DNA from 2 places in the Hyphomicrobium sp. 802 genome. Region 1 is predicted to be linked to the other one. Evidence: predicted binding sites of a transcription regulator. Region 1 holds the regulator's gene; the other holds the start of a gene.
The links. The regulator HrcA, encoded in region 1, represses chaperone genes, less so after heat shock. The targets are predictions, from matches to a motif close to GTTAGCACTCNCNNNNNGNGAGTGCTAAC.

Region 1 (5,536 bases):
CGCGGCGCTGGCGGGATGCCGACGAGGTCGAACTGGCCGAGCATCTTGTTGTCGGCCGCCATTTCACGCTCGCCCTGGAAGACGCGGATGGTGACAGCGTTCTGGCTATCTTCGGCGGTCGAGAAAGTCTGGCTCTTCTTCGTCGGGATCGTCGTGTTGCGATCGATCAGACGGGTGAAGACGCCACCCAGCGTTTCGATGCCGAGCGACAGCGGCGTGACGTCGAGCAGCAGGACGTCCTTGACCTCGCCCTGCAGAACGCCGCCCTGGATCGCGGCGCCGACGGCGACGACTTCATCCGGGTTGACACCCTTGTGCGGCTCTTTGCCGAAGAGCTGCTTCACGACTTCCTGGACCTTCGGCATACGCGTCATGCCGCCGACGAGAACGACTTCGTCGATCTCGGCAGCCTTGAGGCCAGCGTCCTTCAGAGCCTTTTCGCACGGACCCTTGGTCCGGTTGATGAGGCCATCGACGAGGCTTTCGAGCTTGGCGCGCGTCAGCTTCATCGTGAGATGCTTCGGACCGGTCGCGTCGGCCGTGATGAACGGCAGGTTGACTTCGGTCGAAGGGGCGCTCGACAGCTCGATCTTGGCCTTTTCGGCGGCTTCCTTCAGACGCTGAAGGGCGAGCTTATCGGAGCGCAGGTCGATGCCCTGCTCTTTCTTGAACTCATCGGCGAGGTACGTAACGAGGACCATATCGAAGTCTTCGCCGCCGAGGTGCGTATCGCCGTTCGTCGACTTCACTTCGAAGACGCCGTCGCCGATTTCGAGAATGGACACGTCGAAGGTGCCGCCGCCGAGGTCATAGACCGCGATCGTCTTGGCGTCCGTCTTTTTGTCGAGGCCGTAGGCGAGCGCAGCTGCCGTCGGCTCGTTGATGATGCGCAGAACTTCAAGGCCCGCGATCTTGCCGGCGTCTTTCGTCGCCTGGCGCTGGGCGTCGTTGAAGTAAGCGGGAACGGTGATGACCGCCTGCGTGACCTTCTCGCCGAGCTTGGCTTCGGCGGTTTCTTTCATCTTCTGAAGGATGAAAGCCGAGATCTGCTGCGGGGAATATTGCTTGCCGTGGCTTTCGACCCAGGCGTCGCCGTTGGTGCCCTTCACGATCTTGTACGGAACGAGCTTCTGGTCCTTCGTGACCTCGGGATCGTCGTAGCGGCGGCCGATCAGGCGCTTGATCGCGAAAAAGGTGTTGGTGGGGTTCGTGACTGCCTGGCGCTTGGCCGGCAGACCGACGAGACGTTCGTCGTCGGCAGTAAATGCAACAATGGACGGGGTGGTATTGGCGCCTTCGGAGTTCTCAAGCACTTTCGGTTTGCCGCCATCCATGACGGCGACGCACGAGTTGGTCGTGCCGAGGTCAATACCGATTACTTTTGCCATTCGCATCAATCCTTCTCAGTTGCGGCAGACCGGGTGGACCCTCTATTGGCATCCAACGTGCTCCCCAACGAGAGGTCAGAGGCACCGGTCCCCAGGATTTCAATTGTGTGACCGACGGTTATATAGGGGCCTGATTTCAGCGTGCAACGCTTCTTATCCCCTCCATAGATCAACTTTATCGCCTTTTGATTGCGTCAAAACGGAACTACCCGCCGTGACGCAATGCTTCAATTTGCAAGCTTTTTTCTGCGGTTGAAGCGCATCCTTGCTGAGGAGGAGGCGCCTTGATTTCGCTCAACGTTTGTTCTGGTGCGACGCTGGTCGCGACGTCGCAGCCGCATCAAGCATCGGCAGGCGGCTCCGACGAGGCAGGGGCAGCGTCGTCAGCCTTGGCGACTTTCGGGCCGCCGCGGGAGACGACGACCATCGCCGGACGCAGGTTGCGGTCATCGATCATGTAGCCGACCTGATAGACCTGCAGCACGGTGCCAGCTGGGACGTTTGCGTTCTCCTGCTCCATCACGGCTTGGTGGTGGTGCGGATTGAAGGGTTGGCCGGCCGGGTCGATGGCGCGGACACCGTGACGCTCAAGAGCCGTCTTATAATCACGCTCGGCAAGAATGACCCCATCGAGTAGGGTTTTTAGGGCCGGATCGCTTTCGACGGCATCCTTCGGCACGGCGGCGATAGCGCGCTGGAAGTTGTCGCCGACCGTCAAGATATCCTTGGCAAACTTGGTGATCGCATACTTCGCCGTCTCTTCCTTTTCCTTTTCGAGGCGGCGGCGGACGTTCTCCGTTTCAGCAACGGCGCGCAGGTACTGATCCTGCTTGGCGGCAGCTTCGGCGGACTTCTTTTCGAGATCGGCCTGAAGGGCGGCGATCATCGCCTTGAGCTGCTCGACGCTCACATCTCCCATTTCAGGGGGCGTTGCCGCGGACGGTTGCACGGTCTCGTCTATGGGCTTTTTGTCGTCGCTCATTTTTCTCTTCGCTGGAATAGCACTGCAAAAATTCCGGTGCCGGGGTATCGACCGCTAGGCGGTAAAAATCAAGGCAGTTCAAGTTGGGGTGCGTCAGAAGCGGGTCAAATAGGTCTCGATGCCTCAGCCCATCAAGCGGCTCATCAGCTTGGCTGTATAATCCACCATTGGGATGATGCGGGCATAATTGAGCCGCGTCGGGCCGATGACGCCCAGAACGCCGACGACGTGGCGGGTCTCATCCCGAAATGGGGCAACAATCAACGATGAGCCCGAAAGCGAAAACAGCTTGTTTTCCGAGCCAATAAAAATGCGGACGCCTTCGGCCGTTTCGGAGGCTCCGAGCAACTCGACGATGTCCTGCTTGGATTCGAAGGCGTCGAAGAGCTGGCGGATGCGCTCCAGGTCTTCGGCGGCGGTCACGTCTTTCAGAAGGTTGCTCTGACCGCGGACGATGAGGCTCTTGCGATCATCGGCGACACCTGACCATTCGGCGAGCCCGGCCTTGATGACCTTTTGGGTCAACACGTCGAGTTCTGCCTTGGCGGCATTCAACGACTTTTCGAGTTCGGCCCTGGCTTCGGCGAGCGTCAGGCCGCGCAAATGGGTGTTGAGATAGTTCGAAGCTTCCTGCAAGGCAGACGGTGGCAAGCCATCGGGAAGGTTGATGATGCGATTCTCAACGTTCTGGTCTTCATCGACCAGGATTACGAGGCCGCGTCCGGGTTCGAGCGGCACGAATTCGATGTGGCGCAGGCGGGCGACCTGCTTTTCGGCGAGGACGACGCCCGCGCAGTGGGACAGACCGGACATCAGTTCGCCCGCTTCGCTCAAAAGTTGATCGACCGATTTTTCGCGGCGGACGGCGATCTGGGCTTCGATCTGGCGGCGCTCGTCCGGGGTGATGTCGCCGACTTCAAGAAGACCGTCGACGAACAGGCGCAGGCCGAGCTGGGTGGGCAGGCGCCCCGCAGACGTGTGCGGCGCGATAATGAGGCCGAGCTGCTCCAAGTCCGACATGACGTTGCGGATCGAGGCGGGCGAGAGGGCGATCGGCAAGGCGCGTGAGAGATTGCGAGAGCCGACCGGCTCACCCGTCGCCAGATAGCTTTCGACGATGCGCCGCAGGATCGTCCGCGAGCGCTCGTTAAGCTTTTGCAGCTGCGTTTTGCCGTCCAGGATGGTGGCTGCCACGATTTGATCTTCCGTGTTCACCGTCAAAATCTATGAATGACAGGGGCCTACGTCAAATCCTGTGGTGTTTTCTGGGTATCTGCACCCTTCTTTCAACCGATAAGGTTTCCGGTTGAAGGCCGGGGGGGCCTTCATTAGGGTCGCGGCCGCAATACCAACAATTCAGGGAACTCATGCGACCTTCCAAACGCAAGCCAGACGAGTTGCGCCGTGTTTCAATCGAGCGGGCCGTTTCCAAATATGCCGAAGGCTCCTGCCTCATCAAATTCGGCGACACCCATGTTCTTTGCACGGCGAGCTTGGAAGAGCGCCTCCCGCAGTGGCTGAAAGGTCAGGGCCGTGGCTGGGTGACGGCGGAATACTCGATGCTGCCGCGGTCGACGCACGACCGGACGCGGCGCGAGGTGACGAGCGGCCATCCGTCGGGGCGGACGCAGGAAATTCAGCGTCTCGTCGGCCGGGCGCTTCGCGCGGTCGTCGATCTGACGAAGCTTGGCGAACGGCAGATCACGGTCGACTGCGACGTCATCCAAGCCGATGGCGGCACGCGCACGGCGTCGATCACGGGCGCGTGGGTGGCTCTGCACGATTGTATCCAGTGGATGAAAATGCGCGACATGGTGAAGGACACCGTGCTGCGCGATCACGTGGCCGCCGTATCGTGCGGTCTCTATAAAGGTGAGCCGGTGCTCGATCTCGACTATGCCGAGGACAGCAACGCGGATGCCGATTCCAATTTCGTGATGACCGGCTCGGGCGGCATCGTCGAAATCCAAGGCACGGCCGAGACGACGCCCTTCACAGAAGATAAGTTCACCGAGCTGATGGGGCTCGCCAAGAAGGGGATCGGCGAACTCGTTCAGCTGCAGAAGCTGACGGTCGCTTAAGACCAGACAACGGAGCGAGGCCATGTTCGGACCTTTTGCCCTGACGGTCGCGGCGCTGTTCACAGGCGCGGCGATCTACATCAACTGGGCAGAGCAACCGGCGCGGCTTTCTCTCGACGATGCTGCGATGCTTGCGGAATGGAAGCCCGCCTACCGGCGCGGATTTCAGATGCAGGCATCGCTTGCCGTCATCGGCTTCATTCTGGGTACGCTCGAGTGGCTGGTCACCGGCAAGGTCATCTGGCTTGCCGGTGGTGCAGCGCTACTCACCAATTGGCCGTTTACGATCTTCGCGATCATGCCGGTCAATAAGATCCTTGAAGAGACCCCGTTCGAACGGGCCAACGAAGAGACACGGGCGCTGATCGAGCGCTGGGGCATGCTGCACGGCGTGCGCAGCGTGCTTGGTCTCGTCAGTGTCGGATTGTTCCTATGGGCATCGATCTGAAGCCTGCGCCGCGACCGTCGGGCGTTCTTGAAACGGTTCTGTACGCACCCGATCTCGGGGCCATCCAAGACTTCTACGGTCGCGTGTTTGGGCTCGAACCCTTTGCGGTCGCCGAGGGACGTCATGTTTTTTATCGTTATGGACCGCAGATGCTTTTGATCTTCAATCCGGAGGCGACGCGTATTCCGCCGCCTGCGGGTGCGCTTCCCGTTCCGCCGCATGGCGCGGTGGGTGAAGGGCACGTCTGCTTCCGGGCGTCAGCTGAGGATATTGCGGTGTGGCGTGAACGGCTCGAATCGCTGGGCGTTCCGATCGAAGCCGATTTCGAGTGGCCGCGCGGCGGCCGCTCAATCTACTTTCGCGATCCGGCCGACAATTGCCTCGAATTTGCCGAGCCGCGCATCTGGGGGATGGTGTGAAGAAACTTCAAAAAGGCATGAAGCTCGTCGTCGCGAGCCATAACCCCGGCAAGGTCTGGGAGATCAACCAGCTCATTCAACCTTACGGGCTCGACGCCGTTTCGGCGGGCGAGCTGGCTCTTTCGGAACCTGAAGAAACAGAGACGACGTTTGCGGGCAACGCACGGCTGAAGGCCGTCGCGGCGGCCGAAGGTTCCGGGCTGCCTGCATTGGCTGAC
Region 2 (5,536 bases), 1.1 Mb from region 1:
GCGAGGACGCCCGCGCCGAATGCACCGTCGGAACCGCCGCCTGAAAGTGCGAGCGTATCGACGACTTTGCGGCCGGCTACGGTTCTCGTGTTCTTACCTAGCTTGGGCATATGCGCAGTGCGCCGCCGGATTTCGGCGATAGGATCTTTTGGAACTTCATCGCCCCAGAAGCGAACGCCGGGCATGCCCGGGATTTCCGCAGTTTCGGCGAGGGAGGCGCTGGAAATCCCGTTGCGCGTCATAATTGTCGCGCACCCGGTGAGAACGAGCGCGAAGATCAACGTGACAGCAACGTGCAATCTCGGCACGAACACTCGGATCCCCCGCCCCCGCACAATATCCGCGTACTGTATGAGCTTTAGGGCACGGACAAGGCGACGGCAACGGCGCGAAGCGAGCTGTGGAGGCAAGTCTCTGATTTGGCGGACCTTTGAGTGGCTTCCGCGCATCAGTTCGAACGCCGGGTTTGATCGAGTGCCACACATGCATTGGCGCCAGCATTGAAAGCAATGCCGGCGCCAATCGAACATTTCGAGGTTTTACACTTAGCCGACGAGAGCCTCGACGTGCTCCCAGTTGACGAGGTTGTCGAACCAGGCCTCGAGGTACTTCGGACGAGCGTTGCGGTAGTCGATGTAGTAGCTGTGCTCCCAAACATCGACGCCGAGGATCGGCTTGGAGCCGTACATCAGCGGGTTTTCACCGTTCGGCGTTTTGACGACTTCAAGTTTGCCGTCCTTTACCGCAAGCCAAGCCCAGCCCGAGCCGAACTGGCCCTTGCCGGCTTCGATGAAGTCGTTGCGCACCTTGTCGAAGCCGCCGTAACCGTCGACGAGCTTCTGGACGCTGCCCGGCAGCTTGTTGCCGCCGCCGCCCTTCTTCATCCACTGCCAGAAATGCAGATGGTTATAGTGCTGGCCAACGTTGTTGATGAGGCCAGCAACTTTATCCGCGTAAGCGTTCTTGACGATATCTTCGAGCGACTGGCCCTCGTACTTCGAGCCAGCAAGCAGCTTGTTGCCGTTTTCGACATACGCCAAGTGATGCTTGTCGTGGTGGAACTCGAGCGTCTCGGCCGACATGAACGGCGTGAGAGCGTCATAGGCATAAGGAAGATCGGGTAATTTCAGCGTCATAGACGGCCACTCATAATGTTGCGGGGTGGATTGAAAGCCGCGGGAACGTAGCTTTTGAAACCAGCTTACACAAGTCGAAGGCTGAACCCGCGGTTGGCGATGCAGTTCCACTGCGCCGACACCAATCGGCGATTTTCGTCGTTCGCATATCGATCTTCCGGATGGTGGGAGAGATTTAATGGCGGACGCTGGACTTCAAATTCACCGCGCTGCGATCCAGATAAAGTCAACAATTTAATAATTTGAATGCCGTGAGAGCCTTCAAGATCGCGGCAAAGAATGCCAGCCGCAATTTCTTTTTTTTGCCATCAATGCAAAAATTTGTATTTTAGTATCTACACGGATTGTTTGCGGGTATTATTGGAAGAACACGATTTCCGATTGCGATCCGGTAAGGACACGGCTGTTAAGAAGGCTGAATTCGTTGGAAAGATCTCGTGCTATTTCTCAGCCTGAGCGTTTGTTTGTAGGCGCGTTTTAGGTGGTGATATCGCTCCGCTTAAACTAATGAATTGGCGGCATTGAAAAATATGTGATCCGCCATTTCTCGTTTGCGGAATATTCACGAGTATTTATGAGGTTGCGTTGACACGGTGACACATCTCGGAGATTCCTGCTGCGCAGGGGTCGGGATGTGATTACACCGGCGGGCAGGAAATCTAGTAGAGGTTGTCGTTGGTGATGCGAAAAGTAAAATCTATGGCGACGATCAATGTCGACAAACTTTCCCTCAAGGAGCTTGTCGACCTTGAAACGAAAGTTCAGAAGGCGATCGCCGCCGCTCGGGACCGGGAACGCACCGAACTAAAAAAGAAAGTCGCGGATCTTGCAGAAACACACGGATTTTCCGTGGCCGAATTATTTGGTGCAAGCCGCGGACGCGGCGCAGTAAAAGGCAAGTCGATCGGCGTTGCGAAATACGCCAATCCTGAAAATAAAGCCGATACCTGGACGGGGCGCGGTCGTAAGCCGAACTGGCTGGTCGAACGGCTTAGGAAAGGTGCCAAGCTTGCCGATTTCGCGATTTGATGCCGCGAAATTGTACGACGGGGCAACTGAGGAAAATGCGCAATTCGCATCGCAGAATAACTGTTTGCGATAAATGAATTGCGCGAGCCCGCTCTTCAGAAAAATGGATTTCAAGTTGTCGCGCGATATAAACATCGCGCGCGATTTGTAATTGCGAGCTGCGACCGCTTTGTTGTTGCAACTTTTGGCCCGGCCATCGGATGGCGGCACGGGCCGCCATGGCCCCGCGCCATTGCAGCGTTCAATAACCCGAACGCCATACTAATGGATCACGTTTTAGCACTCAAGTATTGACAGTGCTAACAGTACGGACCATATATCCGTCGCGTTCGGGCTCGTCAGCGATCCTGCTCGCAGTGCACCGGCGGACAGCAATGCCCGTTGCCTGCGGCCTGGCATCCTAGGCTGCGAACAAAAGACAAATCGTCTAGCCAAATCATGAGGTTACCCCCATGGCGTTCCGTCCTCTCCACGATCGTGTCGTCGTGAAACGCATTGAGGAAGAAGCAAAGACTGCAGGCGGGATCATCATCCCCGACACCGCCAAGGAAAAGCCCCAGCAGGGCGAAGTTGTGGCCGTTGGCCCCGGCGCTCGCGATGAAGCGGGCAAGGTCGTTCCCCTCGACGTCAAGGTCGGCGATCGTGTTCTGTTCGGCAAGTGGTCGGGCAGCGAAGTCAAGATCGACGGCGAAGATCTCCTGATCATGAAAGAGAGCGACATTCTCGGCGTTCTCTCGGCCCCGGCAAAGTCCAAGGCCGCCGCTTAATTTTATCCCCCTATTTGCCAAGCTTAGGAGTTGCTCAACATGGCAGCTAAAGACGTCAAGTTTGCCCAAGACGCCCGCGAGCGCATGCTGCGTGGTGTCGACATTCTTGCCAACGCCGTGAAAGTCACGCTCGGCCCGAAGGGTCGCAACGTCGTTATCGAGAAGTCGTTCGGCGCACCGCGCATCACCAAGGACGGTGTGACGGTCGCGAAGGAAATCGAGCTCGAAGACAAGTTCGAGAATATGGGCGCGCAGATGCTCAAAGAGGTCGCCTCGAAGACGGCCGACCTCGCCGGTGACGGCACGACGACGGCAACGGTTCTTGCCCAGGCTATCGTTCGCGAAGGCGCGAAGTCGGTTGCTGCCGGCTCGAACCCGATGGACCTGAAGCGCGGTATCGACCTCGCCGTTCAGGCCATCGTCGAAGACCTCAAGACCAACTCGAAGAAGGTCGCGAAGGATCAGATCGCTCAGGTCGGCACGATCTCGGCGAACGGCGACGAAATCGTCGGCAAGAAGATTGCCGAAGCGATGGACAAGGTCGGTTCGGAAGGCGTCATCACGGTCGAAGAATCCAAGACGCTCGATTTCGAACTCGATGTCGTCGAAGGCATGCAGTTCGATCGTGGTTACCTGTCGCCGTACTTCATTACCAACGCCGACAAGATGATCGCGGAGCTTGAGAACCCCTACATTCTCATCCACGAGAAGAAGCTTTCGGGTCTCCAGGCGATGCTTCCGGTTCTCGAAGCCGTCGTCCAGTCGGGCAAGCCGCTCCTCATCATCGCTGAAGACGTCGAAGGCGAAGCTCTCGCGACGCTCGTCGTCAACAAGCTGCGTGGCGGCCTCAAGGTTGCTGCCGTCAAGGCTCCGGGCTTCGGCGATCGCCGCAAGGCCATGCTGGAAGACATTGCAGTCCTGACGGGCGGTACGGTGATCTCGGAAGATCTCGGCATCAAGCTCGAGACGGTTACGCTGCAGATGCTCGGCCGCTCCAAGAAGGTGACGATCGACAAGGAAAACACGACGATCGTCGATGGTTCGGGCAAGAAGGCCGACATCGAAGCGCGCGTGAAGCAGATCAAGGCGCAGATCGAGGAAACGTCCTCGGACTACGACCGTGAGAAGCTCCAGGAGCGTCTTGCCAAGCTCGCTGGCGGCGTTGCCGTCATCAAGGTTGGCGGCGCGACGGAAGTCGAAGTTAAAGAGCGCAAGGACCGCGTCGACGACGCTCTGCACGCAACGCGCGCAGCCGTCGAAGAGGGCATCGTCCCGGGCGGCGGCGTTGCGCTTCTCCGCGCTGCGAAGGCTCTCGACTCGCTGAAGCCTGAGAACGACGACCAGAAGGTCGGCATCAACATCGTCCGCAAGGCGCTGCAGGCTCCGGCTCGCCAGATCTCGACCAACGCCGGTGAAGACGGTTCGGTGATCGTCGGCAAGATCCTCGAGAACTCGAAGTACGCTTACGGGTACAACGCTCAGTCACACGAGTACGGCGATCTGTACTCGCAGGGCGTCATCGACCCGACGAAGGTCGTGCGTTGCGCGCTGCAGGATGCCGCTTCGGTTTCGGGCCTGCTGATCACGACGGAAGCCATGATCGCCGACGTGCCGAAGAAGGACGCTGGACACTCGCACGGCGCTCCCGGCGGCGGCATGGGCGGCATGGGCGGAATGGACTTCTAAGGAAGTTTTCGCTGGCGCCTTCCGACTCCGCTTCGCGGAGCCGGCCGGAAGGCGCTATCGTTCCACGAAAATCAAAAGCCCCGCAGTGATGCGGGGCTTTTTTGTGCGTCGAGAGCTTGAAAGGGGTTCGTTCAATTCGTTGAGAAGTGGCTCGCGAACCAATTTCCAAGCGAAGCAGACGAAAATTTTTCGAGGCCGTCATATGTTCCGATTACATGGCGTGCGTTCAAAATTTCCTCGGCTAGTTGCTCCGGAGGAATTTCACGATCGACGGCAATCGTGTGATCCGCCAGTGCTGGGTCGATGAGGTTTGTCGATGCAATTGGCTTCTTGCCAACACCGACGAGCTGGGCGAGGACACCCGAGCTTTCGCCATATTGGATCATGCGCAACTGAACAGCCACATCGACCGCCTTCATCCAACGATGCAATTCGGCGTCGTTCGGAGAGTCAACGATCTCGACGATGTTGCGATCTTCCGGGCTGATGCAGTTGCACGCATATTCGTTAGCGCGCCAGCCCACGATCGCAAGCCGCGCAGGCCGAGATCTATTTATTTCTCGAACGGCAGCAATGACGCGGTCCGTGCCTTTAATGTTATCTGGAATGCCAAACGTGCCGATGATCAGTTCATCTCGTCTGCGCGAGAACGGCGGGATGGCGTTAGCCTCGATGCGATCGATTGTATGATGGGCGATATCCACGCGTACATCGAATTCGCAAGCAATATCGTATTCAATCGCCTTTTTGGCGCGCTCGGAATTCACAACGATGTGTCTGATGCCAGCCCCGAGTATGAGCGGGCGAATTCCTCTCATGCCTACATCAGGGAACTCGTTATGGGTTCCGCAACTCTTCAGCTGCGCCAATGGATAGAACATCGAGAACAGCGTACGCATCGTCTCCAGTGATCGGCCG

Region 2: the regulator HrcA is predicted to act here: its motif matches at 2,441-2,469, upstream of groES (co-chaperone GroES).

The regions. Positions count from the first base shown of each region.
Region 1 covers NZ_JAFM01000001.1:346,301-351,836, forward strand. The annotation lists gene dnaK (molecular chaperone DnaK) at 1-1,388, opposite strand, end outside; gene grpE (nucleotide exchange factor GrpE) at 1,729-2,370, opposite strand; gene hrcA (heat-inducible transcriptional repressor HrcA) at 2,494-3,564, opposite strand; gene rph (ribonuclease PH) at 3,738-4,451, shown strand; gene HYP802_RS0101770 (DUF1772 domain-containing protein) at 4,474-4,899, shown strand; gene HYP802_RS0101775 (VOC family protein) at 4,884-5,318, shown strand; gene rdgB (RdgB/HAM1 family non-canonical purine NTP pyrophosphatase) at 5,315-5,536, shown strand, end outside.
Region 2 covers NZ_JAFM01000001.1:1,475,492-1,481,027, forward strand. The annotation lists gene HYP802_RS0107355 (patatin-like phospholipase family protein) at 1-308, opposite strand, end outside; gene HYP802_RS0107360 (superoxide dismutase) at 546-1,136, opposite strand; gene HYP802_RS0107365 (H-NS histone family protein) at 1,836-2,165, shown strand; gene groES (co-chaperone GroES) at 2,618-2,932, shown strand; gene groL (chaperonin GroEL) at 2,972-4,618, shown strand; gene HYP802_RS0107380 (glycosyltransferase) at 4,750-5,536, opposite strand, start outside.